Variovorax paradoxus: one gene and its partner. The protein of the gene in region 1 interacts with the protein of each later gene in a pairwise test. Links are inferred from orthologs where the notes say so. Each region holds a gene or a part of one and is shown on either strand. Other genes may lie near its edges.

What was found.
Region 2: the proteins of GFK26_RS01770 (region 1) and ndk interact in binary tests that used the Escherichia coli proteins (3 or more experiments, as listed by UniProt). The link is inferred for Variovorax paradoxus from one-to-one orthologs.

Annotation. Positions count from the first base shown.
Region 1 is NZ_CP045644.1:399,238-413,208, reverse strand. The notes cover bases 7,230-10,014. They hold GFK26_RS01770 (5-formyltetrahydrofolate cyclo-ligase), read right to left. Parts: upstream 9,039-10,014; coding sequence 8,421-9,038; downstream 7,230-8,420. Other genes in these bases: GFK26_RS01765 (lytic transglycosylase domain-containing protein), read left to right, coding at 9,048-10,014; GFK26_RS01775 (LysR substrate-binding domain-containing protein), read left to right, coding at 7,431-8,414; GFK26_RS01780 (DUF2917 domain-containing protein), read right to left, coding at 7,230-7,257. Also shown: GFK26_RS01820 (DUF2905 domain-containing protein), read left to right, coding at 1-163; GFK26_RS01815 (ROK family protein), read left to right, coding at 204-1,130; GFK26_RS01810 (PLP-dependent aminotransferase family protein), read right to left, coding at 1,103-2,617; GFK26_RS01805 (hypothetical protein), read left to right, coding at 2,789-3,127; bifunctional UDP-N-acetylglucosamine diphosphorylase/glucosamine-1-phosphate N-acetyltransferase GlmU, read right to left, coding at 3,172-4,602; GFK26_RS01795 (DUF6279 family lipoprotein), read left to right, coding at 4,652-5,500; GFK26_RS01790 (Crp/Fnr family transcriptional regulator), read right to left, coding at 5,522-6,292; GFK26_RS01785 (BLUF domain-containing protein), read left to right, coding at 6,384-6,818; more of GFK26_RS01780, read right to left, coding at 6,940-7,229; more of GFK26_RS01765, read left to right, coding at 10,015-11,078; GFK26_RS01760 (MgtC/SapB family protein), read left to right, coding at 11,080-11,640; GFK26_RS01755 (glutathione S-transferase family protein), read left to right, coding at 11,750-12,436; GFK26_RS01750 (OmpW/AlkL family protein), read right to left, coding at 12,465-13,202; GFK26_RS01745 (multifunctional CCA addition/repair protein), read left to right, coding at 13,368-13,971. UniProt on the Escherichia coli protein: Involved in the removal of 5-formyltetrahydrofolate.
Region 2 is NZ_CP045644.1:4,824,234-4,838,233, forward strand. Bases 4,047-6,860 are described here. They hold ndk (nucleoside-diphosphate kinase), read left to right. Parts: upstream 4,047-5,147; coding sequence 5,148-5,573; downstream 5,574-6,860. Other genes in these bases: GFK26_RS22220 (pseudouridine synthase), read left to right, coding at 4,047-4,995; rlmN (23S rRNA (adenine(2503)-C(2))-methyltransferase RlmN), read left to right, coding at 5,595-6,761; pilW (type IV pilus biogenesis/stability protein PilW), read left to right, coding at 6,766-6,860. Also shown: GFK26_RS22200 (ATP-dependent DNA helicase), read left to right, coding at 1-177; GFK26_RS22205 (outer membrane protein assembly factor BamD), read right to left, coding at 217-1,026; GFK26_RS22210 (RluA family pseudouridine synthase), read left to right, coding at 1,041-2,066; SMC-Scp complex subunit ScpB, read left to right, coding at 2,195-3,136; more of GFK26_RS22220, read left to right, coding at 3,133-4,046; more of pilW, read left to right, coding at 6,861-7,617; GFK26_RS22240 (helix-turn-helix domain-containing protein), read left to right, coding at 7,610-8,536; ispG (flavodoxin-dependent (E)-4-hydroxy-3-methylbut-2-enyl-diphosphate synthase), read left to right, coding at 8,533-9,813; hisS (histidine--tRNA ligase), read left to right, coding at 9,829-11,139; GFK26_RS22255 (YfgM family protein), read left to right, coding at 11,146-11,838; outer membrane protein assembly factor BamB, read left to right, coding at 11,851-12,993; ribosome biogenesis GTPase Der, read left to right, coding at 13,060-14,000. UniProt on the Escherichia coli protein: Major role in the synthesis of nucleoside triphosphates other than ATP. The ATP gamma phosphate is transferred to the NDP beta phosphate via a ping-pong mechanism, using a phosphorylated active-site intermediate.

The DNA of each region.
Region 1 (13,971 bases):
GCTGGTGCTCATGAGCGGCCTGACCGCCTGGCTGCGCCGCTTCGGCTTCGGACGGCTGCCCGGCGATTTCGAGTTTCGCGCCTTCGGCCGCGACTGGCAGTTGCCGATCGCGAGCACGGTGGTGCTCAGCATGATCGCGGCGCTGGTGGCGCGGCTGCTCTGAGCACGGAGCGGCAAAGACTGAGAAAGAAGAGAACCCCGCAATGAGAGCCTGCGTAGACATCGGCGGCACCAAGGTCGCCGTGAGCCTTTCCGCTTCGAGCGACGCGCCGTTGATCGGCCGCCGCAGTGAGCCCACCGCCAAGACCGGCGCCAACGATGCCGTGGCGGTGCAGATCCTGCGGCTCATCGACGAGGTCTGCGCCGAGCAGGGCGTCGATCCGACGAGCATCGACCGCGTGGGCGTGTCGTCGACCGGGCCTTTCGAATTGCACGACGGCATGGTCGAACTGGCCACGCCCAACATCTGCGGCGGCATCGCCGGTCCGTCGCGCGGGCTGCCCAACGACTGGATGACGGCCATCGTCGAGGCGCCGCTGGCGCGCCGCTTCGCCCGCGTGCGCGTCGAGAACGACGCCGTGGCCGCGCTCGAGGCCGAGCGCCACTGGGGCGCGCTGAAGGGGCTCGACAACTGCGCCTACGCCACGTGGAGCACCGGCGTGGGCGTGGGCCTGTGCGTCGACGGCAAGGCGCTGCGCGGCAAGAACGGCAACGCCGGCCATGCGGGCCACAGCTTCGTGGTCGACGACGACAGCGGCGCGCTGTGCGGCTGCGGCAACCTGGGCGACGTGGAAGCACTGGCCGGCGGCAACTCGATCGCGCACCGCTTCGGCCAGCCCGCGGCCGACCTGTTCACGGCCGCTGCAGCCGGTGACGCCGCTGCACTTGAGAAGGCCGACGCGCTGTGCCGCGTGATCGGCCGCATGCTCTACAACCTGGTCATCACGCTCGACCTGCAGCGCATCAGCCTGGGCGGCAGTGTGTTCTTGCATCACCGCGATTTCGTGCTGCCGCGGCTGCAGGCGCAGGTCGACGGCAAGCTGCTGCCGCTCACGCGCGGCGTGTTGCTGGTGCCCGCCGGGCTCGGCGACAAGGTGGGCGACTACGCGGCCCTGGCGCTGCTCGACTGAGTTGCGGTGCGCGGCGACCGGACCCGCGGGGCCGGCTGGTTCTTCTGCGCCGCGCAGCCTTCCTCGACGATCTGTCCGAGCCGCCGCAGCCCCGCATCGACCGCTTCGCTGAAGGGCCAGCCGCAGTTGATGCGCAGGTAATGGTCGAAGCGCGAGGCGTTCGAGAACTGCGCGCCCGGCGCCACCAGCATGTGCTCGCGCAGGGCCGCCTCGAACACCGCGACAGACGAGAGCCGATCGGGCAGCTCCACCCACAGCTGGAAGCCGCCGCGCGGCAGGTTGAGCCGGGTGCCGGCCGGGAAGTAGCGGGCGATGGCGTCGGCCGTCTGGTCGCGCTGCGTGTGCAGGCGTTCGCGCAGCCGGCGCAGGTGGCGGTCGTAGCCGCCGCTGGCAATGATCTCGCCCGCGGCGATCTGCGCCAGCGCTTCGTTGTTGCGCGTCTGCGCGTACTTGAGCATCTCGACCTGCGCATGCCAGCGCCCGGCCGTGATCCAGCCCAGCCGCAGGCCGGGCGCCAGCACCTTGTGCAGCGAGGCGCAATACACCACGTTGCCCGTGCGGTCCCAGGACTTGATGGCGCGCAGCGGCACCTCGGTTTCCACCAGGTCGCTGTAGGTGTCGTCCTCGACCAGCGCGATGCCGTGGTTCTCGCACATCTGCACCAGCCGCTGCTTGTGGGCGTCGGGCATCACGCTGCCGATGGGGTTCTGCAGGTGCGGCACCACCACCACGGCCTTGATGTCGTCGTAGGTGTGAATGGCCAGGTCGAGCGCCTCCAGCGAGATGCCGGTCTGCGGGCTGGTGGGAATCTCCAGCCCGCGCAGGCCCAGGCTTTCGAGCACCTGCAGCAGGCCGTAGAAGGTGGGCGATTCCACCGCCACGGTGTCGCCGGGCTTGGCGATGGCGCGCAGCGCGAGGTTCAGCGCCTCGATGCAGCCGTTGGTGACCAGCACGTCGTCGGGCGCCACGGTCATGCCCACGCGCAGGTTGCGCTGGGCCACGACCTGGCGGAACTGCTCGTGGCCTTTTTGCGACGAGGCGGTGGTCAGCAGCTCGGGGCGCTGGCGCAGCGCGCGCGTCATGGCGTTGCGCAGCGCCTCGGCGGGGTAGAGCTCGGGGGCGGCGCGCGAGATCGCGAAGTTGAGCTTCACGTCGTTGAGCCGTCCGCGCGCCATGAAGTTGGCCATGCGCGTGCGCATGTTGACGAACTGCGCGGGGTCGGGCGGCAGGCCGGACACGGGCTCTTCCATGGCCGCGATGGCCAGCCGCTGCGGGCGGCGCACGAAGTAGCCGGAGCGGTCGCGCGCCTCGACCCAGCCTTCGCTTTCCATGGCGCGGCAGACCTGCAGCGCGGTCGAGAGGCTGATGTCGTGCAGCCGCATCAGGCTGCGCAGCGACGGGAGCTTGTCGCCGGCCTTGAGCGAGCCGGCGTGGATCGCGTCCACGTAGTGCGCCGCGAGCTGGCGGTAGAGCGGTAGCGAGTCCATGGGTCGATGTTCCCCGCATCGGGCATCCAAAAACAGATGCAGTTGCTCGGGAAAATGACCATAACAGATGGCGCGGCGGCCCGGCTGTTCCGGTCGCAATAGCCATCGGGTGTGCCTGTTTTCTGGGCGGCGAAATTCCTACGATGAAGCCTCATCCACCCGAGGTCCGCCATGATCACCACCCTCTGCGAAGCGCCCGATTCCATCGTCCTTGAACCCGGCCAGAGCCTGCGCACCGCCGTCGATGCGGGCGCCTGGCTTCAGCTGGCCGAAGGCCGCGCCCGCGTGGTGTCGCCGCCGGGCTGGCTGGGCGAGCGGGTGTTCATGACCGAGACGCTGCTCGGCGAAGGCGATGTGCACTGCGTTCCGCAGGGCGGCTGGATCGAGGTGTCGGCGATCACGCCGGTGCACTTGCGGGTGCATGCGCCGGTGCGGGCCGCGCGGGCCACGGCGCCGGCAGAAGAGGTGCGGCCGGTGATGCGCTTCGTGCGCCTGCTGACGGGCTGGTGAGGTCCGGGGCAGGGCCTGCCCCGAACCCACGCCCGAAGCCGCCGTCAGTTCTTCGGCAACTTCTGCGGCCGCTTCCAGTTTGAAAAGCTGACCTGCTTGCCGCGTGCCACGGTCAGCGCGCCGGGCTCGGTCGACTTGTTCACGGTCGAGCCGCCGCCGATGGTGCCGCCCGCGCCGATCGTCACAGGCGCCACGAGCACGCAGTTGCTGCCCACATGCACGTCGGCCTCGATCACGGTGCGGTGCTTGTTGGCGCCGTCGTAGTTGGCCGTGATGCTGCCCGCGCCGTAGTTCACGCGCTCGCCCACCGTGGCGTCGCCCAGGTAGGCCAGGTGGTTGGCCTTGGCGCCCGCCGCCAGCGTGGAGTTCTTGACCTCGACGAAGTTGCCGATGTGCACCTCGGCACCCAGCTGGGCGCCGGGCCGCAGCCGCGCGAAGGGCCCGACCAGCGCGCCCGGACCCACCGTCACGCCAGCCTTCTCGCCGTCGATGTGGGTGAAGGGGTGGATCACCGCGCCCGCCTCGATGCGCACGTTGGCAATGACGCAGTTCGCGCCGATGCGCACGCCTTCGCCCAGCGACACCGTGCCTTCGAACACGCAGTTGACGTCGATGTCGACGTCGGCGCCGCAGCTCAGCGTGCCGCGCAGGTCGAAGCGCGCCGGATCGGCCAGGCGCACGCCCTGTTCCATCAGCGCGTTGGCCTGGCGCAGCTGCCAGGCGCGTTCCAGCGCCGCAAGCTGGGCCGGGCTGTTGATGCCCGCCACCTGCAGCGCGTCGGTCGTGACATGCGCCACCACCGGCACGCGGTCGTCGGCCGCGAACTTCACGATGTCGGTCAGGTAGTACTCGCCCTGGGCGTTCTTGTTGTCCAGCCGCGCCAGCCAGCCCTTGAGCAGCCGCGCGGGCGCGGCCATCACGCCGCTGTTGATCTCGCGCACGGCGCGCTGTGCCTCGGTCGCGTCCTTGTGCTCGACGATGGCCGTCACTTCACCGCCCGCCGTGGTGCGGATGATGCGGCCGTAGCCCGTGGGGTCGTCGAGTTCGATGGTCAGCAGCGCGAGCCGCTCGCCGCCGCTGGCGGCGATGAGGGTGCGCAGCGTGTCCTCGGCGATCAGCGGCACGTCGCCCGACAGGATGACGACGGTGCCGTCGTCCGGCAGCTGCGGCGTGGCCTGCTGCACGGCATGGCCGGTGCCCAATTGGGGCTCTTGGCGTGCGAAGCCGAGCGCGGCGGCGTTGACGGCGGTGGCCTTGATGGCGGTCTCGACCTGCTCGGCGCCGTGGCCCGTCACGACCACGACATGGCGCGCGCCGATGCGCGCGGCGGTGTCGGTCACATGGGCCAGCAAGGCGCGGCCGGCCAAACGATGCAACACTTTGGGCAACTTGCTCTTCATGCGCGTGCCCTTGCCGGCCGCCATGATGACGACGTCGACCGGTCCCTGGTTGCTCTGCTGCGGAGTCTGATTCATGCGCTTTTCTTCCCGGATTCGTTGTGCTGGACTGGCCCGGATTATCGGTGTGCTCCTGCTGGCTGCTGCCCTGGGGGCTTGCAGCGCGGTCAAGCTTGCTTACAACAACCTGCCCGAGCTGAGCTACTGGTGGCTCGACGGCTACTTCGACTTCGACGACGCCCAGACCCCCAAGGTGCGCGACGAACTGGCCCAACTGCTGGCCTGGCACCGCCAGAACGAGCTGCCGCGCCTCATCGGCCTGCTGCAGGAGGCCCAGGGCCTGGCGTCGGCCGACGTGACGCCGGCCCAGGCCTGCCAGCTGGCCGACCGGGTGCGCGAGCGGCTGCTGGCCGTCACCGAGCGTGCCGAGGCCGCCAGCGCGGAACTCGTGCTGAGCCTGAGCGAGGCGCAGCTGCAGCAGCTCGAACGCAAGTACGCGAAGAAAAACGCCGAGTACCGCAAGGACTGGCTCGACCGCAGCCCCGCGCAGGTGCAGGAAAAGCGCTACGACCAGTTTCTCGAGCGGCAGGAAGACTTCTACGGCCGCCTGACGACCGAGCAGCGCGCGCTCTTGCGCCAGCAGGTCGCGCAGTCGGTGTTCAGCCCGCGGCTGGCGTATGAAGAACGGCGCCTGCGCCAGCAGGAGGCGCTGGTGCTGCTGCGGGGCTTTCTTGGCAGCAACGGCGGCCCGCGCACCTCGCAGGCCGAGGCCCGCGCCGCGCTGCACGCCTACGTGCTGCGCATCGCCGATCCGCCGCCCGGTCCCTGGCGCGACCAGCAGCAGGCGCTGCTGCAGGAAGGCTGCCGCAACCTGGCGGCGCTGCACAACACCACCAGCGCCGCGCAGCGCGAGCAGGCGGTGCGGCGGTTGCAGGCCTACCAGGGCGACCTGCGGCAGCTGGTGGCCGCGCGCTGAGGCAGCGGGCGGACGCCGCCCTCAGAGCATCGGCACGGGCCGCATCGGGCGCTCGAAGTAGTCGCCCAGCGTTTCGAGCGCATGCGGCTCCAGGATGCGCAGCCATCCGCCGTCGAGCTTGTACAGGCCCAGACCCTGCAGCCGCCGCATCGTCTTGTTGGTGTGCACCAGCGACAGCCCCAGCGCGTCGGCGATGTGCTGCTGGTTGAACGGAAACTCGACCCACTCGTCGCGCACCATGCCCAGGCGCTGGGCCCGGCGGTACAGGTGCATGAGCAGCATGGCCACGCGCTCGCCGGCGTTGCGGCGGCCCGCGGTGACGAGGTGGTCGTCCACCATCTTTTCCTCGCGCGCGGCGAGCCAAGTGATGTCGTAGCCGAGCCGGGGCTCGGCGTGGAACAGCTCCCACAGGCGGTCGCGCGGGAAGGCGCAGAGCGTGGCGTCGGTCACGGCCTCGACACCGTGCGTGTGGCCGTCTGCAAACTCGTCCTGCAGGCCGATGAAGTCGCCCGGCAGCAGGAAACTCAGGATCTGCCGGCGGCCGTCGCTCAGCGTCTTGTAGCGGAAGGCCCATCCTGCGTAGAGCGTGAACAGCTGCGGGCTGGCGCGGTGCTCCTCGATGACGGTGCCGCCCGCCTCGACACGCCGGGTGCCGATGCGAAAGGCCCCGATGGCCTGCAGCTGCTGCGCCGTCACCGGCAAAAAGGCCTCAAGACGGCGCAGGGCGCAGTGTTCGCACGCATTCGCGCCCTGGGGCGGCGCGGCGGCAATGGGGTAGTCCTCGAATTTCACGCCGCACTATAGGCCGCGGCGCTGTGTCTTTTTACATATCGGGACGCCGGGCAGCTCCCTAGACTCGGAAGCGTTTACCCTTCCGCACCGAATGACACAAGAACAATCACCCGCATCCAATCCCGCAGAACCGGAAAAACTGCACGAATTCCTTTACTGCAGCCTGCTCACGCAGGACCTGCCGCCCGCCACCGTGGGCGCCATCGTCACCCAGGCCCGCGCCCGCAATGCCGTGGACGGCATCTCCGGCCTTCTGGTGTTCGACGGCCAATTCTTCTGCCAGCATTTCGAGGGGCCGCACGAGGCGGCGCAAGGCCTGATGGCGCGGCTGCAGCGCGATCCCCGGCATGCGGACCTCGTGGTGGTCCACGACGGGCCGTTGGCCGCCCGGCGCTACACGGGCTTTGCCATGGGGCTGGCCGAGTGCGAGGGGCCCGACCCGATCTCGGCCCTGCAGGCCTTGCGCGGCGAGGCCGCGCTGGCGTACTTCCTGGCGTTGCGCGCGAGTTTCGACATCAGCAGCTGAGCCCGGCGCTGCTGCTGCTGCTGCTGCTGCTGCGGCGCACGACAACGCCGGGCAAAGAAAAAGGCGGCCGAAGCCGCCTTGGATCAGGAGTGCGGGAGCTGCCGGTCGCGCGGGCGGCCGGTCAGACCGGGTCCCACACGTAGGTGGCACCGTAGCCATCCCAGGCTTCCATCACGATGCGCTGGCCGGCAGCCACCGTGAGCGACTCGCCCGGGGCCAGCACGATGTCTTCGCTGGGGCCGCGGGCCGTGGCGTCGGGCGTGACCCACACGCGGCCTTGCTTGACGCGCAGCACGCTCGCCGACCGCGCCTTCAGGCTCATCGCCTCGCCGGGCGCGATCTGCCAGGCGCCACGGCGCACGGCCGGCGGAATGGCCGCGGTGCGGGTGGAACGGGACAGGGAAGCGAGCGATTCGTTGGTGCAGACGGCGGTGGACATGGTGTGGACTCCTAAGCTGGTCCGAAGCGCATTGACAGACAGAGAGGTTGGCGCAGTTCGGGAATGAATGATCGTTTTTGCGGCCTTGGAGGTCCAATGAAAACGAGGTAGCCTACTGATGCGATTCCCGCATCAATCGACTGGCCGCCGGGACGCACACCAAAGTCATACCCATGCAACATTCGCAAACCCACCTGCGCTCCCGCCCGATTTCCGCGGGGCACCTGCGGGCCTTCGAGGCGGTCGCGCGGCACCTCAATTTCCGCGCCGCGGCCGAGGAAATGGCGCTCACCCAGTCGGCCGTGAGCCGGCAGATCCAGTCGCTCGAAGAAGAGGTGGGCGTGTCGCTGTTTTTGCGCCACACGCGGGCGGTCGAGCTGACCAGCGCCGGAGCGCAGCTTCTGCTGTCGGTGCAGCAGGCGCTGCCGCGCATCGACATGGCCGTGCGGCAGATCCGCCAGAGCGCGGGCCGCAAGAGCGTGGCGCTCACCACCTTTGCCTCGTTCGCCTCGATGTGGCTGATTCCGCGGCTCGAGGCTTTTCAGCGCGACAACCCCGAGATCGACATCCGCATCGACGCCAGCGACATCGCGGTCGACCTCGACGTGGCCGACGTCGACATCGCGCTGCGCTACGGCCCGCCCGAGGCCATGCCCGCCGGCGCCGTGCGCCTGTTCGGCGAAAACCTGACGCCGGTGGCGAGCCCGTGGCTCATCAAGAGCAACCCGCCGATCAAGACGCCGGCCGACATTGCGCGCTTCACGCTCATCGAGGCCGGCGACGCGCACCGCACGCACCTCGAATGGCTCACGTGGCGGCGCTGGTTCGAGGTGAACGGCATGGAGCGCGCGCAGCCCAAGCGCTGGCTCTATTTCAACTATGCCTACCAGATGGTGCAGGCCGCGCTCACCGGCCAGGGCGTGGTGCTGGCGCGCAACTCGCTGGTGGCCGAGAGCCTGGCCAATGGCGACCTGATCGAGGTGCTGCCGCAGCACCGCCTCGATTCGCCGATGGCCTACTGGCTCATTTCAGGGCCGCGCAATGCGCTGCGGCCGGAGATCAAGGCCTTTTCCGACTGGCTGGAAGCGCAGGCCGCCACCACGCGTGAAACGGTGGGCGAGGTGCCCGACCCGGACACGGTCGACAACCTCGACTGAACCGGCTCAGGACGTCGGCCAGACGACGCCGTTGTCGTTGAGGATCGCGTCCAGGGGCAGGTCGTGCGCCTCGGGCTCGAAGTCGTCCAGAAAGCCGTTCGTGAAGCCCAGCCCCACGGTGAACGGTCGGGGCTCGAGCGCCGCCAGCGTGCGGTCGTAGAAACCGCCGCCGTAGCCCAGCCGGTAGCCGCCGGCGCTGTAGCCCACGCAGGGCACGAACAGCAGGGTCGGCACGATCAGCTCGGTGTCCTTGGGCTTGGGAATGCCGTAGGCGTCTTCTTCCATCTGGCAGCCCGGGTACCAGGCATGGAAGGTGAGCGTCTTGTGGACTTTGTCGATCACCGGCAGTCCGATGCGGCGGCGCTGCGTTTCTTCCATGAGCTCGCCGTCTTCCTTCCAGCGGTGCAGGGCGGGTAGGGGGTCGAACTCGCCCTTGATCGGCCAGTAGGCGCCGATCACGGTGTCGGGCCGGCCGACCAGCCAGATCCGCATCACCCGCTGCAACAGGTCGGCCCGCGCGAGGCGGTCGGGCATGCCCAGCCGTTGCTCGATGAGCGCCTTTCGCAGTTGACCCTTCAGAAAACTCGCCGTGGCCGAGGTGTCGGCATCCTTTGACTTGTCCATAATCCCCCGATGCAGTTCCCAAGCATTTTGGCATCCGCGCGCGCTCATCCGCGTCGCGGCGCGCCCGCCCTGATTTTTTTCGCCGTTCTTGCACTCGCCGCGCTGCTGTCGCAACAGCCCGCCGCCGCGCAGAACAACACCAACGACGACGTGCTGGTCCAGATGAAGCAGGCCTTCCAGCGCGGCGACAAGGCCCGCCTCACGGCCCTGCTGCCGCAGGCCCGCGGCCACGCACTCGAACCCTGGGCCGCCTACTGGGAGCTCAAGGCCCGCCTGCAGGAAGCCGCGCCCAACGAGGTGCAGGACTTCTACGCCCGCTACCCCAACACCTACCAGGAAGACCGCCTGCGCAACGACTGGCTGCTGCTGCTCGGCCAGCGTCGCGACTGGGACGGCTTTGCCGCCAACATCGCCGGCTTCCGCATGGGCGACGACGCCCAGGTGCGTTGCTACGCGGTGCTGGTCGACACGCTGCGCACCGGCACGGCCACGCAGGCACAGGCCGACGAAGTACGCCGCAACTGGTTCGCGCAAAAGGACAGCGACGACGGCTGCCTCACCGCCGTCGACCGCATGGTCGCGGCCCGCCTCATGACGACCAACGACGCCTGGAAGAAGGCGCGCCTGGCCATCGAGGCCAACCGGCCCGCGGCCGCGCGCGGCGCCGTCACCATCGCCGCGCCTGACGCGCTGCCGCTGTTCGAAGAGGTCAACGCCAGCGCCGCCAAGTTCCTCACCGGCCGCGCCTTCGTGGCCGCCAAGTCGCGCAAGGAACTCGTGGTGCTCGCGCTCATCAAGATCGCGGTCGCAGACCCCGACCAGGGCGCCGCGCAGCTCGACAGCAAGTGGAGCCCGATGCTTTCCGCCGAGGAGCGCAATTGGGTCTGGGGCACCATCGGCCGCGCGGCCGCGAACAAGCTCTCGCCGATGGCCGTGAGCTACTTCGGCAATGTCACCAAGAACAGCGACCTGTCCGACGACATGCTCGGCTGGCGTGTGCGCGCCGCACTGCGCGCCAGCCAGTGGAAAGACGTCGCGCCCGCCATCAACGCCATGAGCGACGCCGCCCAGCAAGACCCCACCTGGGTCTACTGGAAGGCCCGCGCGCTCAGCGCCGCGGGCGGCGACGAGCGCCGCGCGCAGGCCCGCGAGCTGTACACCAGCATCGCCGGCACGCGCGGCTTCTACGAAATGCTGGCGCTCGAAGAGCTGGGCCAGCGCGTCGTGGCGGCCACGCGCCCCGCGCCGCTCACGCCCGAAGAAAAGAACGCCGCGCGCACCAACCCCGGGTTGCAACGCGGCCTGTACGCCATCGGCATGGGCCTGCGCTCCGAAGGCACGCGCGAGTGGAACTACGCCACCAACCTGCACGAGAAGGGCGGCATGGACGACCGCGCCCTGCTGGCCGCCGCCGACCTGGCCTGCCAGCGCGAGGTGTGGGACCGCTGCATCAACACCAGCGAGCGCACCAAGGGCGTGATCGATGTCGAGCAGCGCTTCCCCATGCCCTTCCACGACACGGTGCTGCGCAAGAGCCAGGACATCGGCCTCGACCCGGCCTACGTGTACGGCCTGATCCGCCAGGAAAGCCGCTTCATCATGGACGCGCGCTCGGGCGTCGGCGCTTCGGGCCTCATGCAGGTCATGCCCGCCACCGCGCGCTGGACCGCCCGCAAGATCGGCATGACCGACTTCACGCCCGGCCAGATCAACGACCGCGAGACCAACATCACCATCGGCACCAACTACCTGAAGCTCGCGCTCGACGACTTCGACGGTTCGATGGCGCTGGCCGCCGCGGCCTACAACGCCGGTCCCGGCCGCCCGCGCAACTGGCGCAACGGCCCGGTGATCGACGCGGCCATCTGGGCCGAAAACGTGCCCTTCAACGAGACGCGCGACTACGTGAAGAAGGTGCTGGCCAACACCACCCACTACGCCGCGATCATCAGCGGCAAGCCGCAGTCGCTGAAAGAGCGCCTGGGCCGCGTGGGGCCGCGCAACGCCGCCGAGCCCGAGCCCAACAAGGACCTGCCCTGAGATGACCTGGCGCGATGAGGTGCTCGACACCGTCGCGTCCGAGTTTTCGGACGTGGGCGACGTCGCGCAGCTCACGCGCATCGCGGTGCGACTGTTGCTCGCAGCCGTGCTGGGCTTCTTTCTGGGCTTCGAGCGCGAGCAGCAGGGCAAGGCGGCCGGCGTGCGCACCCACATGCTGGTGGCCATCGGCTCGGCGCTGTTCGTGCTGATCCCGCAGCAGACCGGCATCGTGCCGGCCGACATGAGCCGTGTGATCCAGGGGCTGGTGGCCGGCGTCGGTTTCCTGTGCGCCGGGACCATCCTCAAGCAGGGCAAGGACGAATCGCACGTGCAGGGCCTCACCACCGCCGCCGGGCTCTGGATGACGGCCGCGATCGGCATGGCCTGCGGGCTCGGCCGCGAGGTCACGGCCGTGCTCAGCGCACTGCTGGCGCTCGCGGTGCTGTCGCTGGTGCCGCGTCTCGTGACCCTCATCGAGCGCGTCGTGAAGCCATCGAATGCGAACGGCGCCAGCCCGCGCGTGATCGTGCCGCCCGAATCGCGCCGTGACGACGAACGCTGAAGCGGCTCGCATCAATTCGCGCCGCCTTCGGCATCAATCGCAGCGCGCCGCCCGGCTAGCATCGACGGCTTTGCCCCGCATTCCCGCACTGACCCGGAGACCCTGACAGATGTCCAAGCTCTACATCGGCAACAAGAATTACTCGTCGTGGTCCATGCGCCCCTGGGTGCTCATGACCCAAGCCGGCATTCCCTTCGAAGAGGTGATGGTGCGTTTCGACTCGTTCGACGCCACCTCGCAGTTCAAGCACGTGATCGGCGCCATCAACCCCGTCGCCAAGGTGCCGGTGCTGGTCGACGGCGACCTCGCCATCTGGGACACCCTCGCCATCGCCGAGTACCTGGCCGAGCGCTTTCCCGAGAAGCAGCTGTGGCCCCAGGGCGTGGCCGAGCGGGCCCGTGCGCGCAGCATCTGCGCCGAAATGCATTCGGGTTTCACGCACCTGCGCGGCAATTGCCCGATGAACATCGAGGCCTCGCTGCCCGAGGTGGGCGCGCGGCTGTTGGCCGAGCAGCCCGGCGTGCAGGAAGACCTCGACCGCATCGTGCAGATGTGGACCGAGCTGCTCGAGACGCACGGCGGCCCGATGCTGTTCGGGGCCTTCACCATCGCCGACGCCTTCTTCGCGCCGGTGGGCATGCGCATCCGCGGCTACGGCCTGCCGGTGCCGCCGGCCATTGACGCGTACATCGCGCGCGTGGCGGCCTTGCCGGGCGTCGCCGCATGGATCGCGGGCGCCCTGGCCGAGAAGACCTTCGTGGCCTTCGACGAGCCTTACCGCACCTCGCGCGATTGAGCGCGCGATCGGGGCTCGCCGGACTTCATCAGAACCGGTACGTCGCCGCCAGGTAGGTGACGATCGGGTTCAGCTTCAGGCTCGACTCGCTGCGCGCCACCGGCAGGCCGGTGATGCTGGTCGTCGTGAGCTTGGCCTTGGTCTTCAGCGGGATGTACGACACCGAGAACGACACGCCCCAGTGCTTGTCGAACTGGTAGGCCACGCCGGCGTTGAGCACGGGCGCGAACGCGCTGTCGAGCTTGGCCGTGGTGTTCACCGACGACGGACGCACGTGGAACTGGCTGGCCAGCGCGCCTTGCAGGTTCGGCGTGAGCTTCACGTCGCTGTACCAGACATAGGTGGCGCCCAGGCCCACGAACGGACGGAAGGCGTCGTTGCCTTCGTTGAAGTAGTACTTGGCCAGCACCGTGGGGCTCCACTGGCGGGCCTGGCCGAGCTCGCCCACGCGCGCCAGCGTGCCGGTGCCCTGAAGCTTGAACTTGGGCGGCACGCCGAGCACGCCTTCGACGGCCCAGTGGCTGTCGACGAAGTAGGCGATGTTCATGCCCAGCGTGTCCGAGTTGCTGACGCTCGCGCCCGAGCCGGCCAGCACGCTGTGCACGGGCGAGGTCACGGTCAGCGGCTTGCTTGAATCCTGCGGCGACAGATGGAACCAGCCGGTGCCGACGACCCAGTCGCCGGCGTTCTGCGCCAGGGCGCTGCCCGATGCCAGGCCCCCGAATGCCGCCAAAGCCAACGATGCTGTTGTTGTGAGTTTTTTCATAGGTGTGAATGCTCCTTGGGTGTTGAAAACAGCCCCGCGCACGGGGGCGCCGGCCAGCGACCGGTGCTTCGCGCGATGCGAATTTACGAACGGTCGTTCGCATCGCTCGAAGATTATCGAACGACCGTTCTTTTTGTGCAGGGCGAGTATCCCTACACTGCACTCATGAACATTTTTCTCGTCGGCGGTGCACTGCGCGACCGGCTGCTGGGCCGCCCGGTTTCCGACCATGACTGGCTCGTGGTGGGCGCCACGCCCGAGGCCATGGTGGCGCGCGGCTACCTGCCCGTGGGGCGCGATTTCCCCGTGTTTCTGCATCCGCGCACGCGCGAGGAGTACGCGCTGGCCCGCACCGAACGCAAGAGCGCGCCGGGCTACCGCGGCTTCGTCGTGCATGCGGCGCCCGACGTCACGCTGGAGCAAGACCTCGCGCGGCGCGACCTCACCGTCAACGCCATCGCGCTGCCCGCCGAGCACGTGGGCGACGACGGCAGTTTCGATCCGCGCCCCGAGACGCTGGCCGACCCCTTCCACGGCCAGCGCGACCTGCGCGACAAGGTGCTGCGCCACGTGACCGACGCCTTCCGCGAAGACCCGGTGCGCATCCTGCGCGTGGCACGCTTTGCCGCGCGCTTCGACGATTTCACCGTCGCGCCCGAAACCATGGCGCTCATGCGCGAGATGGTCGCGGCCGGCGAGGTCGATGCGCTGGTGCCCGAGCGCGTGTGGCAGGAGCTCGCGCGCGGCCTCATGGAAACGCGGCCCTCGC
Region 2 (14,000 bases), 4.4 Mb from region 1 along the record:
GGAGCGGGGCGCCTCATTCGCCGTGAAACCGACAGCGGCGTCCTCGCGATCTGCGACACGCGCCTCGTGGCGATGGGCTATGGCCGGCGGCTGCTGGCGGCGTTGCCGCCGATGCGCCGGCTGGAAACCGAAGCGGATTTCGAGAGCGCGATCGACGCGCTCAAGAAACCTTACTGAGATCTACCGAAGTGACCGAAGTGGTCGGCTGGCTCTGGATTACCAGAGCTTCCACCATGGATCGTCCTTGCCCTTGAAGCCGTTGGCCAGGTAGGAGCTCTTCGGGTAGTTGGTGGTCAGCACGCGCTGCGCATCGTCGCGCAGGTCCTTCATGCCGAGTGCGTCGTACGACTTCACCATGATGTACAGGGCTTCTTCGAGCGCCGGCACTTCGCGGTAGTCGGCCAGCGCGATCTGTGCCCGGTTGATGGCCGCCAGGTAGGCGCCACGCGAGTAGTAATAGCGCGCCACGTGAACTTCGTACTGCGCGAGCGAGTTCACGATGTAGTTCATGCGCTGGCGCGCGTCGGGCGCGTAGCGCGATTCGGGGAAGCGCGTCACGAGGTCGCGGAAGGATTCGAACGATTCCTTGGCAGCCTTCTGGTCGCGCTCGGACAGGTCCTGGCGCGTCAGGAACGCGAACATGCCCAGGTCGTCGTTGAAGTTGATCACGCCCTTCAGGTAGAGCGCGTAGTCGAACGCCGGGCTGGCCGGGTGCAGCTTCATGAAGCGGTCGAGCGTGGCGATGGCGTTGGCTTTTTCGCCTGCCTTGTGCTGGGCGTAGGCCTTCTCAAGCTGGGCCTGCTGGGCCAGCGGCGTGCCGGCGGCACGGCCTTCGAGCTTCTCGTACAGCGGCACCGCCTTGTCGTAGGCGCCGGAGCCGACTTCGTCCTTGGCTTCCGAGTAGATGCGGTTGGGGCTCCAGTTCGCGGTCTTGTCTTCCTTGGTGGTGGAACCACAGCCGGCGACGAGAAGGGCCGCCGCGCTGAGCGCGATCCAGGCAGGGACCGATAATTTGGCGCGAAACATCACATACGGCTTTCGTGAAACAGTTGCCCTCAATTATATCGACCGACCCCCTGACCGATCCTCCGGAAGGGCCTGAAGCTGAAGAGGGCGCCGATCTCGCGGAGCCGAGCGAGCTGCGGCCCTTCGCGATCGATCAGGCGCAGCACGGCCAGCGGCTCGATCGCGCGCTGGCCGCCCTGGTGCCGGAGTTTTCGCGCAGTTACCTTCAGCAACTCATCGAGGCCGGCGCCGTCGAGCTGCAAGGGCGCACGCTCACCAAGGTGTCTGCCACGGTGCGCGTCGGGCAGTCGGGGCGCATCGAGTTGCGGCCCACGCCCCAGAGCCAGGCCTTCCGGCCCGAGGCGATGGACCTGGTCACCGTCCATGAAGACGAGCACCTGCGGATCATCGACAAGCCGGCCGGCCTGGTGGTGCACCCGGCGCCCGGCCACTGGAGCGGCACGCTGCTGAACGGACTGCTGGCGCTCGACCCGAAGGCCGTGCTGCTGCCGCGCGCGGGCATCGTGCACCGCCTCGACCGCGACACCAGCGGCCTGATGGTGGTGGCGCGCACGCGGGCCGCGATGGACGCCATGGTGGCGCTGATCGCCGCGCGCGACGTGAAGCGGCAGTACCTGGCGATGGGGCACAAGGCCTGGGAAGGCGCGGCGGCCCGCCAGGTCGATGCGCCGATCGGCCGCGATCCGCGCAACCGGCTGCGCATGGCCGTGGTCGACCTGGAGCGCCACGCGGGCAAGACCGCACGCACGCTGATCGAGCGGCTCGACAGCCACACCGAGGGCTGCGCGGTGCGCTGCACGCTCGAAACTGGCCGCACCCACCAGATCCGCGTGCACATGGCGTCGATTGGTCATCCACTGGTCGGCGATGCGCTCTATGGCGGCGCGCCCGCGGTGGGGCTGTCGCGGCAGGCGCTGCATGCGTTCCGGCTGGCGTTCGTGCATCCCGTCACGCAGCAGCCGATGGAGTTCCGCTCGCCGCCGCCGCCCGATCTGGCCCAGGCTTTGCAGACCTGGGGGCTGGATTACAATCGCGCCTGACGGCCCGAGGGCCGCGCCGGCCACCCGATGCCGGCCTTGCGTTGCACTCGCCGCGTGCCGGCAACGCCTACCCCTTCCATCCATCTGAACAAGCGTCGCCAGGCGCCTTTTTCCGGATAACGCGAACCATGAATACGGCGGATGCCAAGCGCATTCTCGAAACCGCCTTGATCTGTTCGAGCCAGCCGCTGCCGGTGCGCGACATGCGTGTGCTGTTCGACGACGAGCTGGGTGTGGACACCATCAAGGTGCTGTTGCTCGAACTGCAGGAAGACTGGGCGCAACGCGGCCTGGAGCTGGTGAGCGTCGGCAGCGGCTGGCGTTTCCAGAGCCGGCCCGAGATGCGCGATGCCCTCGATCGCCTGCATCCCGAGAAGCCGCCGCGCTACACGCGTGCCGCCCTCGAGACGCTGGCCATCATTGCCTACCGGCAGCCGGCCACGCGCGGCGACATGGAAGACATCCGCGGCGTCACGATCAACTCCCTGATCCTCAAGCAGCTCGAAGACCGCGGCTGGGTCGAGGTGATCGGCCACCGCGAAACGGTCGGCCGGCCCGCGCTCTACGCGACGACCCGCCAGTTTCTCGACGACCTTGGGCTGGCCTCGCTGGACCAGTTGCCGCTGGTGGAAACGCCCGCGCAGCAGGCGGCGCTGGTCGATGCACTGCAGCAGGCCTCGGGCGACCAGCCGGGACTGCCGATGGATGTCGACGCGGCGGAAGACGCCGTGGCCGAATCCGCAGACGCCGCCGTGCGCGTGACCGAAGAGGGCGTGCAGCCCGAACTCGACATGGTCGATGCGCCGCCCGAGTCGGCTGAGCTGGCCGAGGTCGTTTCGACCGATGCGGCGGAGTTTGCCGAAGAGGTGGTGGCGATCACCGGGGGCGACGAAGCCGTCGAGCCCGTAGATGAAGCGCCCCAGGCGTCCGAGCCAGAAGCCGGCAAGTTGCCCGCCGACCCCGAAGGGGCCATCGCGCCCGAAGAACCCCCATCCGACGTCCCGTCCCCCGCAGCGGACGAGGCCGATCCCCACGATCCCCACGCTGTTTCTCCCGGAAAAACCCCATGAGCTCATCCGACACCGACGACGCAGCGAAGCTGCCGGTCGAACCCGAAGTCAAGAAGCGGAAGCGGACAGCCACGCCCAAGCAGGCGACGGAAGTTGCGGTTGAATCCGTGGTTGCGCCCGCAGAGGCAGCAGGGGCCGAGGCCGAAGCAGCGCCGAAGAAGCCGCGTGCGCCCCGCAAGAAGAAGGCGGTCGAGGTTCCGGCTGCCGATGAGCAATTGCAGAGTGCGGCGGAAGTCGCTCCTGCGGCCGAAGCTCCCGCGGCGGTGGAGCCCGATGTGGCGCCCGTGGTTGCCAAAGCCGCGACGGCCGACGAAGACGAGCCCGCACCGGTCGAAACGAAGCGTCCCCAGGCGTCCGATCAGGACGACGACCGCGCGGACGATGATGAAGACGACGAGGAAGACGAGCCCGACGAAGAGGAAGACGACCTCGACCGTGCCCGTCGCGCCGCCGAGCGCGAGCAGCGCAACGCGCTGCCGCCCGAGCCGATCCGCTTCTCCGACGTCATTTCCGGCCAGTTCGATGCCGACGAAGAAAGCCCCGAGGTGCCGCCGCTCAAGCGCGTGCTGCTGCCCGAGGCCGATTCACCCAAGCTGCACAAGGTGCTGGCACAGGCCGGTCTCGGTTCGCGCCTCGAGATGGAGCAACTGATCCTGCAGGGCCGCATCTCGGTCAACAACGAGCCGGCCCACATCGGCCAGCGCATCCAGTACGGCGACCAGGTCAAGATCAACGGCAAGCCGATCCGCTACCGCATCGCTCCGCCGCCGCCGCGCGTGATCGCGTACCACAAGCCCGTGGGCGAGGTGGTCACGCACGACGACCCGCAAAACCGCCCGACGGTGTTCCGCAAGCTGCCGCGACTGCAGCAGGGCAAGTGGCAGTCGGTCGGCCGGCTCGACCTGAACACCGAAGGCCTGTTGCTGTTCAGCAGCTCCGGCGACCTGGCCAACCAGCTCATGCACCCACGCTTCGGCCTGGAGCGCGAGTACGCGGTGCGCGTGCTGGGCGCGCTCACCGCCGAAGAAAAGAAAAAGCTGATCGAAGGCGTGCGCCTGGACGACGGCATGGCGCAGTTCGGCACCATCGAAGACGGCGGCGGCGAAGGCTCCAACTGCTGGTACCGCGTGACCATTTCCGAAGGCCGCAACCGCGAAGTGCGTCGCCTGTTCGAGTCGGTGGGCCACGCGGTCAGCCGACTCATCCGCATCCGCTACGGCGCGATGGTGCTGCCGCGCGGCCTCAAGCGCGGCGCCTGGATGGAACTCGACGAGCGCGACATCCAGGCGCTGTTCCAGGCCTCCGGCGGCGCGCAGGCGCGACCGGCGGGTCCGCAGCAGCAACGCGGCCCCGGTGGCCCGGAGGGCGGCGGTCGCAACGGTCGGAACAAGAAGCGCCGTGGCAACAACAACAACCGCAACGGCAACAACGCCGGCGGCATGGGCGGCGGTCAGCCGCGTGAAGCACGCGGCGAAGCACCGATCCCGAGCCCGTTGGGCGACGGTCGTCCGCCGCGCGGCGAGCGCGGAGGACGCGGTGGCCCGAACCGGGGCGGCGGCAATGGCGGTCCGCCGCAGCAACAAGGGCGCCGCGGCAACGCAGGCCCCGGCAACCGTCAGGGCGGCCAGGGGCAAGGGCAGGGCGGCGGTGGCAATCGGGCGCCAGGTGGCGGCGGTGGTGGCGGCGCTGCGAACCAGCCCGATCCGATGAAGACGTCGGTCGGCTACATCGGTGCCGACAGCTTCTCGCGCCAGCGCAAGGAACAGCGCGGCGGTCCGGGACGTCGCGGCGGTGGTGGGGGTTCGCAAGGCGGTGGCGGCTTCGGTGGCCCGGCCGGCAGCCGCCGCCGCGGACGCTGAAAACCAGCCGTCGCAGCGCGGCCTTTCGCGGGGTTTTCACCAATCCCGCAGGTCGCGCCGGTTAAAATCAGAGGCTTTGTCGACGGGCCGCGAAACAAATTCGCTGCAGTTGTGACAAAACACTTCAAAATCAAAGCTCAGGAAGCACTTCAATGGCTATCGAACGTACCCTTTCCATCATCAAGCCCGACGCCGTCGCCAAGAACGTCATCGGCAAGATCGTCTCCCGCTTCGAGGCTGCCGGCCTCAAGGTTGTCGCCGCCAAGCTGGTTCACCTGTCGCGCAACGAAGCCGAGCAGTTCTACTCGGTGCACAAGGAGCGTCCCTTCTTCAAGGACCTCGTCGAGTTCATGATTTCGGGCCCCGTGTTCGTGCAAGCACTCGAAGGCGAGAACGCCATCGCCAAGAACCGTGACCTGATGGGCGCCACGGACCCGAAGAAGGCAGCCGCCGGCACCATCCGCGCCGACTTCGCCGACAGCATCGACGCCAACGCCGTTCACGGCTCGGACGCGCCCGAAACGGCTGCCGCCGAAGTCGCTTTCTTCTTCGCCGGCCTCAACGTCTACGCACGCTGAAGCCGTTTCTCGCCTGAATTCATGACCACAGCCAATCTGCTCGAATTCGATCTCGACGGGCTGGCTGCGTTCTGCGAAAAACTCGGCGAGAAAAAATTCCGCGCCACGCAGCTGTTTCGCTGGATCCACCAGCGTGGCGCCAGCGACTTCACCCAGATGACCGATCTGGCGAAGTCGCTTCGCGAGAAACTCGCGACCACCGCGCGCGTGGAGGCCCTGTCGGTCCTCACGCAGCATGAATCCAAGGACGGCACGATCAAGTGGCTGTTCGACGTCGGCGGCGGTGATGCGGTCGAGGCCGTGTTCATTCCCGAAGACGACCGCGGCACGCTGTGCGTGTCGTCGCAGGCCGGTTGCGCCGTGGGCTGCCGCTTTTGCTCGACCGGGCATCAGGGCTTCAGCCGCAACCTCACCACGGGCGAAATCGTCGCCCAGCTCTGGTTTGCCGAGCATTTCCTGCGCAAGCACCTCAAGCGCAACGAGCGCGTCATCTCCAACGTGGTGATGATGGGCATGGGCGAGCCGCTGCAGAACTACTCGGCGCTGGTGCCCGCATTGCGCACCATGCTCGATGACAACGCCTACGGGCTGTCGCGCCGCCGTGTCACGGTGTCGACTTCCGGCGTCGTGCCGATGATCGACCGCCTGGGTGCCGATTGCGCCGTCGCCATGGCCGTCTCGCTGCATGCGCCCAACGATGCGCTGCGCGATGACCTCGTGCCGCTCAACCGCAAGTACCCGATCGCCGAACTGCTCGAGGCCTGCAAGCGCTACCTCGTGCATGCGCCGCGCGATTTCATCACCTTCGAATACTGCATGCTCGACGGCGTCAACGACCAGCCCGAGCACGCGCGTCAGCTGATCGAGCTCGTGCGCAAGCACGACGTCTCGTGCAAGTTCAACCTGATTCCGTTCAACCCGTTTCCCGCGTCGGGCCTGCTGCGCTCGCCGCAACCGCGTGTGCTGGCCTTTGCCCGCACGCTGAGCGAAGCGGGCCTCGTGACCACCGTGCGCAAGACGCGCGGTGACGACATCGACGCCGCCTGCGGACAACTCGCCGGCGACGTGAAAGATCGCACCCGTGCGGCCGAGCGCATGGCCCAGCGCCGTGCGGAGGTGGCCGAGCGCCCCGTCGTGCTGCACCCTCGCGCCAAGATCCCCAAAACAACCGTTCCCCAGGAGCATTGACGCAATGAGCATGGCCTTACCGACGACGACCGCGAGCGTGCAGCGAGTGCTGAGCGCAGGAATCGCGAGCGTCGCCGTGGCGCTTCTTCTCGCGGGCTGCGTCAACACGCGAACCACCACCACCGGGCTTGTCGGCAGCGGAGCCGACAGTGGCGCCCCTGTCGTGACCCACACCGACGAAAACAACCGCCGACGCGCCCGCCTGCGGATGGAGCTGGCTGCCGGCTACTTCGAACAGGGCCAGACCTCGGTTGCCCTCGAAGAACTCAAGCAGGTGCTGGCCATCGATCCGGGTTACGCCGATGCCTACAACCTGCGCGGGCTGGTCTACATGCGGCTTGAGGACGCGGCCCAGGCGGAAGACAGCTTCCGCCGCGCGGTCGCGATCAATCCGCGCGACGCCAACACGCGCCACAACTACGGCTGGTTGCTGTGCCAGCAGAACCGCTACGGCGACGCCGCACAGCAGTTCGCCGCGGCACTGGCTGTGCCCAGCTATGCCGACCGCGCCAAGACGCTCATGACCCAGGGGGTTTGCGAGCTCAAGGCCGGCCAGCGGCAGCAAGCTGAACGCAGCCTGCTGCAGGCCTACGAACTCGACGCCGGCAATCCGGTGATCGGCTTCAACCTGGCCTCGGTGCTGGCGCAGCGCGAAGAGTGGTCGCGCGCGCAGTTCTACGCTCGCCGTGTCAACAACAGCCCGTCGGCCAATGCAGAGACGCTCTGGCTGGGCGTCAAGATCGAACGGAAGCTCAACAACCGCGAGGCTGTCGCGCAGCTGGGCGGTCAACTGCAACGACGTTTCCCTCAATCGCGGGAGGCAATGGCGTACGAGCGCGGGAATTTCAATGACTGAACGGGTTTCGGAGTTCGGGACGTCCGCGGCACTGCCGCTGGCAGAGGCCGACGTCGCGGAAAAAACGGCCGGCGACATGCTGCGCGAAGCGCGCGAAGCGCATGGCCTGCACATCGAGATGGTGGCCGCGGCGCTCAAGGTGCCGCCGCAAAAGCTGCTCGCGCTTGAAGCCAACGACATCGCCTCGCTGCCCGACCCCGTCTTTGCGCGGGCCCTCGCCAGCAGCGTGTGCCGCGCACTGCGCGTCGATCCGGCGCCGGTGCTCGCCAAGTTGCCGGGCGCCCAGCGCGCACCGCTGGCCGAAACCAATCGGACGCTGAACGCCCGTGTGGTCTCCGACACGCCGCGCTGGAACGGCGGGCGCTCCGGCGGCCTGCCGTCGCGCGCGCTGCTGACGGTCGTGGTGCTGCTGCTGATCGGCGCCGGCGTGCTGTTCTGGATGCCGCAATCGGCGTTTGACCAGATCGGCGCTTCCGTTGGCCGACTGACGGCGAAGAACGAGGCCGAGACCATGCCGCCTCCCGATCAGGGCGGGGTCTCGGAGCCTGTGCCGACGCAGGCCGTGGCCCCGACCGGCCCGGTGGATGCCGCACCGGCTGCTGGTGTCCTGGCCGCCGTGCCGGCCGTCCCGGCCTCTGCGCCCCTGGCGGCGGTCGCCAACACCAGCACCGCAAGCAGCCAGCAGCTCGTCTTCGTGGCGCGCGAGGAATGCTGGGTCACCGTCACCGAAGCCGGCGGCAAGCAGTTGCTGCGCCGCAGCCTGCAGGTCGGCGAAACCGTCGGGCTGTCGGGCACGCTGCCGCTGTCCGTGGTGGTGGGGCGAGCATCGGCGGTCGATGTGCAGGTGAACGGAAAGCCCTACGATCTGAAGCCTGTCACCCGCGGAGGCGGCGTGGCGCGTTTCGAGGTGAAATCGTGACAACCGACTGCACTCCCCAACCCATTGAATCGGCCGCGCCCAAGGCGCGCCGTTCGCGCCAGGCCAGTGTGGTCTGGGGACCGCGCACGGTCACGGTGGGGGGCGACGCGCCCACGCGCGTGCAATCGATGACCAACACCGACACGGTCGATGCCATCGGCACCGCGATCCAGGTCAAGGAGCTCGCCATTGCGGGTTCCGAGATGGTCCGCATCACCGTCAACACGCCCGAAGCCGCCGCGCAGGTGCCCTACATCCGCGAGCAGCTCGACCGCATGGGCATCGACGTGCCGCTGATCGGCGACTTCCATTACAACGGCCACCGCTTGCTCACCGACTATCCGGCCTGCGCCGAGGCGCTGAGCAAGTACCGCATCAACCCCGGCAACGTGGGCAAGGGCGACAAGAAGGACAAGCAGTTCGGCCAGATGATCGACGCGGCCATGCGCTGGAACAAGCCGGTGCGCATCGGCGTGAACTGGGGCAGCCTCGACCAGGAACTGCTCGCCAGCCTGATGGACACCAACAGCCAGCGCGCCACGCCCTGGGACGCCAAGCAGGTGATGTACGAGGCGCTGATCACCTCGGCCATCGAATCCGCCAAGCTGGCCGAGTCGATGGGCATGGCCGGCAACCAGGTCATCCTGTCGTGCAAGGTGAGCGGCGTTCAAGACCTGATTTCGGTGTACCGCGAACTCGCGCGGCGCTGCGACAACCCGCTGCACCTGGGTCTGACCGAAGCCGGCATGGGCACCAAGGGCACGGTGGCTTCGGCCACGGCGCTGTCGATCCTGCTGCAGGAGGGCATCGGCGACACGATTCGCGTGTCGCTCACGCCCCAGCCGGGCGAGTCGCGCACGCAGGAAGTGCTGATCGCCAACGAAATTCTTCAGGCCCTGGGGCTGCGCGTGTTCGTGCCCAGCGTCACGGCCTGCCCCGGCTGCGGCCGCACCACGAGCACCACGTTTCAAGAGCTTGCCAAGCAGATCGACGACTACCTGCGCCTGCAGATGCCGGTCTGGCGCAAAAAGTACCCGGGCGTCGAGACGCTGAAGGTGGCCGTCATGGGCTGCATCGTCAACGGTCCCGGCGAGAGCAAGCACGCCGACATCGGCATCAGCCTGCCCGGCACCGGCGAAGCGCCTGCGGCGCCGGTCTTCATCGACGGCGAAAAGGCCCTCACGCTGCGCGGCGACAATATCGCCAACGAGTTCCACCAGCTCGTCGAAACCTACATCGAAAAGCGCTTCGGCAGCGATCACGCTGTCCTGGCCTGACACCTCCGCAGACTCATGGCTGAAAAACTGAATGCCGTCAAAGGCATGAACGACATATTGCCGCCCGAATCGGCGCGCTGGGAGTGGCTCGAAGCCACCGTGCGCGACCTGATGGGGCGCTATGCGTACCGCAACGTCCGCACCCCGATCCTGGAGCACACGGCGCTGTTCGTGCGCGGCATCGGCGAAGTGACGGACATCGTCGAGAAGGAGATGTACGCCTTCGAAGACCGCTCGGACAAGCATGGGCAGTCGGAGCATCTGGCGATGCGGCCGGAGAATACGGCCGGCCTCGTGCGCGCCGTGATCGAGCACAACATGCTCTACGAAGGACCCAAGCGCCTTTGGTACATCGGCCCGATGTTCCGTCGCGAAAAGCCGCAGCGCGGGCGCTTCCGCCAATTCCATCAGATCGGCGCCGAGGCGCTCGGCTTCGCCGGCCCCGATGTCGATGCCGAATTGATCCTGCTGGCCACCGCGCTGTGGAAGGCCATCGGCCTGACCGACGTGCGCCTGGAGCTCAACAGCCTGGGCCAGCCCGCCGAGCGCGCGCTGCACCGCGCGCAGCTCATCGCCCACTTCGAGCAGCACGCCGACAAGCTCGACGAGGACGGCAAGCGCCGTCTGCACAGCAACCCGCTGCGCATCCTCGACACGAAGAATCCGGCGATGAAAGAGGTGGTCGAAGCGGCGCCGAAGCTGATCGATTTCCTGGGCGCCGAATCGCTGGCGCACTTCCAAGGGGTGCAAGCCATCCTCAAGGCCAACGACATCGCCTTCACGATCAACCCGCGCCTCGTGCGCGGTCTCGACTACTACAACCTCACGGTGTTCGAGTTCGTGACCGACCGCCTCGGTGCGCAGGGCACGGTGTGCGCCGGCGGCCGCTACGACGATCTCATCGCGCAGATCGGCGGCAAGCCGGCGCCCGCCGTGGGCTGGGCCATCGGCGTCGAGCGCGTGCTCGACCTGCTGAAAGAGCAGGGTGCCGAAGTGCCCGCACCGGTGCCCGACGTCTATGCCATCGTGCCCGACGCCGCCTCGATGCCTGTGGTGCTGCGCGCCTTGCAGCAGCTGCGCGAAACCGGCGTGCGCGTGCAGATGCACGCCAGCACGGCCGAAGGCCTTGCGAGCTTCAAGGCACAGATGCGAAAGGCGGACGCCAGCGGCGCCACCTACGCCCTGATCTTCGGCGCCGATGAACTTGCGCGCGGTGAAGTGACTCTCAAGGCCTTGCGCGACGCCAGCGTTGCGCAGTCCGCCCGTTCACTTGCTGAAGTGACCACCTGGGCCGCCACCCTACAATCGCCGGCTCCCAACCTCTGACAGCGCATGGCCACCCATCTCGACCTCGAAGAACAGGAACAGCTCGACCAGCTCAAGCATTTCTGGAACACCTACGGCACCCTGATCACCTGGGCCGTGCTGCTCGTCGCCGGCGCCTTCGTGGCCTGGAACGGCTGGCAGTACTACCAGCGCACCAAGGCAGCCCAGGCCGCGGCACTTTATGACGAGGTCGAACGCAGCACGCAGTCCGGCGACGTCGAGCGCATCCAGCGCGTGATGACCGACATGAAGGAGCGCTTCGCAGGCACCGCCTACGCACAGCAGGCCGGCCTGCTGGTCGCCAAGACGCTGTTCGACAAGGGCAATGCCGACGGCTCGCGCGCGGCGCTGGGCTGGGTCGCGCAGAACGCTGTCGATCCGGGCTACCAGGCCATCGCCAAGCTGCGGCTCGCGGCCGAGCTGCTCGATGCCAAGTCCTACGACGACGCGCTCAAGCAACTCGACGGCAAGGTGCCGACCGAATTCGAACCGCTGGTGGCCGACCGCAAGGGCGACATCTACATGGCGCAAGGCAAGCGCGACGAGGCCCAGGCCGAGTACCGCAAGGCCTGGACCGGCCTCGGCGCCGGCTCGGACTACCGCCGACTGGTCGAGATCAAGCTCAACGCGGTTGGTGTCGACCCGAAGACCCTGGCGCCGACCGTCACCGTGACGCCCGCCGTCCCCAAGAACTCCTGATCGCACACCTCCATGAATTTCAAGCGTTTCATGCCTGAATCGACCGCCCTGCGTGCGGGTTCTGCTCTTGTTCTGGTAGCGCTGCTGGCCGCCTGCTCGGGCTCCGGCAAGCCCAAGCCCGCCGAGTTGCCGGCCAACCCGTCCCTGATGGGCGTGCGCCAGGCCTGGAACGTGCGGATTCCAGGCGTCGAATTCCCGCTCACCGCCGATGTCAGCGGTGACATCGTGACCGTGGCAGGCAGCGACGGCACGGTCGTCGCCATCGACGCCCGCGCCGGTCGCGAAACCTGGCGCGCCAGCGCCGGTGCGCCGCTGGCGGCCGGTGTCGGCAGCGACGGTTCGCTGACGGCCGTGGTCACCACCAACAACGAAGTGGTCGCCATCGAAAACGGCAAGGTGCTGTGGAAGCAGCGCCTGTCGGCCCAGGCCTTCACCGCACCGCTGGTGGCCGGCCGCCGCGTCTTCGTGCAGACCGCCGACCGCAGCGTCAGCGCCTGGGACGGCCAGAGCGGCCGCCGCTTGTGGCAGCAGCAGCGCCCGGGCGAAAACCTCGTGCTGCGCAAGTCGGGCGTGCTGATCGCGGTCGGCGACACGCTGGTCGCCGGTCTGGGCGGCCGACTCGTCGGCATGAACCCCGGCAACGGCAGCTCGCGCTGGGAAGCCCCCATCGCCGCGCCGCGCGGCACCAACGACGTGGAACGCCTGGTCGACCTGACCGGCAGCGTGAGCCGCTACGGCGACACGGTCTGCGCGCGCGCCTACTACGCGAGCGTCGGCTGCGTCGACACCCTGCGCGGGCAGCTGCTCTGGAGCAAGCCGGCCTCGGGTGCCGACGGCGTGAGCGGCGACGAGCGCTTTCTCTATGGCACTGAATCCGACGGCAGCGTCACCGCCTGGCGCCGCGCCGACGGTGAACGCGCCTGGCAGATGAGCCGCCTGAAGAACCGCGAACTGACCGCGCCGCTGGCCGTGGGCCGTTCGCTGATCATCGGCGAGAGCACCGGCACGCTGCACTTCGTGTCGCGCGAAGACGGTGCGCTGCTGAATCGCGTCACCCCCGATGGCTCGGCCATCACCGTGACGCCGGTCCTGGCCGGCAACACGGTGGTTGTCGTGACCGCCAAGGGCGGCGTCTTCGGTTACCGCCCTGAATAATCATTTTTTGTCTTTCTCTTACTTCCAAGGCCCGACCATGAAAACCGCGCCATCGAAAGGCCGGCCATGAAGCCGGTCGTGGCCCTGGTCGGCCGTCCCAACGTCGGCAAGTCGACGCTCTTCAACCGCCTGACCCAGACGCGCGACGCCATCGTCGCCGACTTCGCCGGCCTCACGCGCGACCGCCATTACGGCAACGGCCGCCTGGGCAAGCACGAGTTCATCGTGATCGACACCGGTGGTTTCGAGCCCGATGCCGGCAGCGGCATCTACAAGGAAATGGCCAAGCAGACGCGGCAGGCCGTGGCCGAGGCCGACGTCGTGATCTTCGTGGTCGATGCCCGCGAAGGCCTCTCGGCGCAAGACCACGACATCGCCAACGAGCTGCGCCGGCTGGGCAAGCCCTGCGTGCTGGCGGCCAACAAGGCCGAGGGCATGCACGACGGCACCAAGCTGGTCGACTTCTACGAGCTGGGCTTCGGCGACGTGCACGGCGTGTCCGCGGCGCACGGGCAGGGCATGCGCGACCTGGTCGAACTGGCGCTTGAGCCGCTGAATCTGCCCGACCCGGACGACGAGGAAGACGAAGACGACGTCAACAAGCCGATCAAGCTGGCGGTGGCCGGCCGGCCCAACGTCGGCAAGTCCACGCTGATCAACACCTGGCTCGGCGAAGAGCGCCTGGTGGCCTTCGACATGCCGGGCACGACGCGCGACGCCATCTCGGTGCCGTTCGAACGCAACGGCCAGCGCTTCGAGCTGATCGACACCGCCGGCCTGCGCCGCAAGGGCAAGGTCTTCGAGGCGATCGAGAAGTTCTCGGTGGTCAAGACGCTGCAGGCCATCGAGTCGGCCAATGTGGTGCTGTTGCTGCTTGACGCCACGCAGGGCGTGACCGACCAGGACGCGCACATTGCCGGCTACATCCTCGAAAGCGGACGTGCCGTGGTGATCGCCATCAACAAGTGGGACGCGGTCGACAGCTACCAGCGCGAGCAGATCCAGCG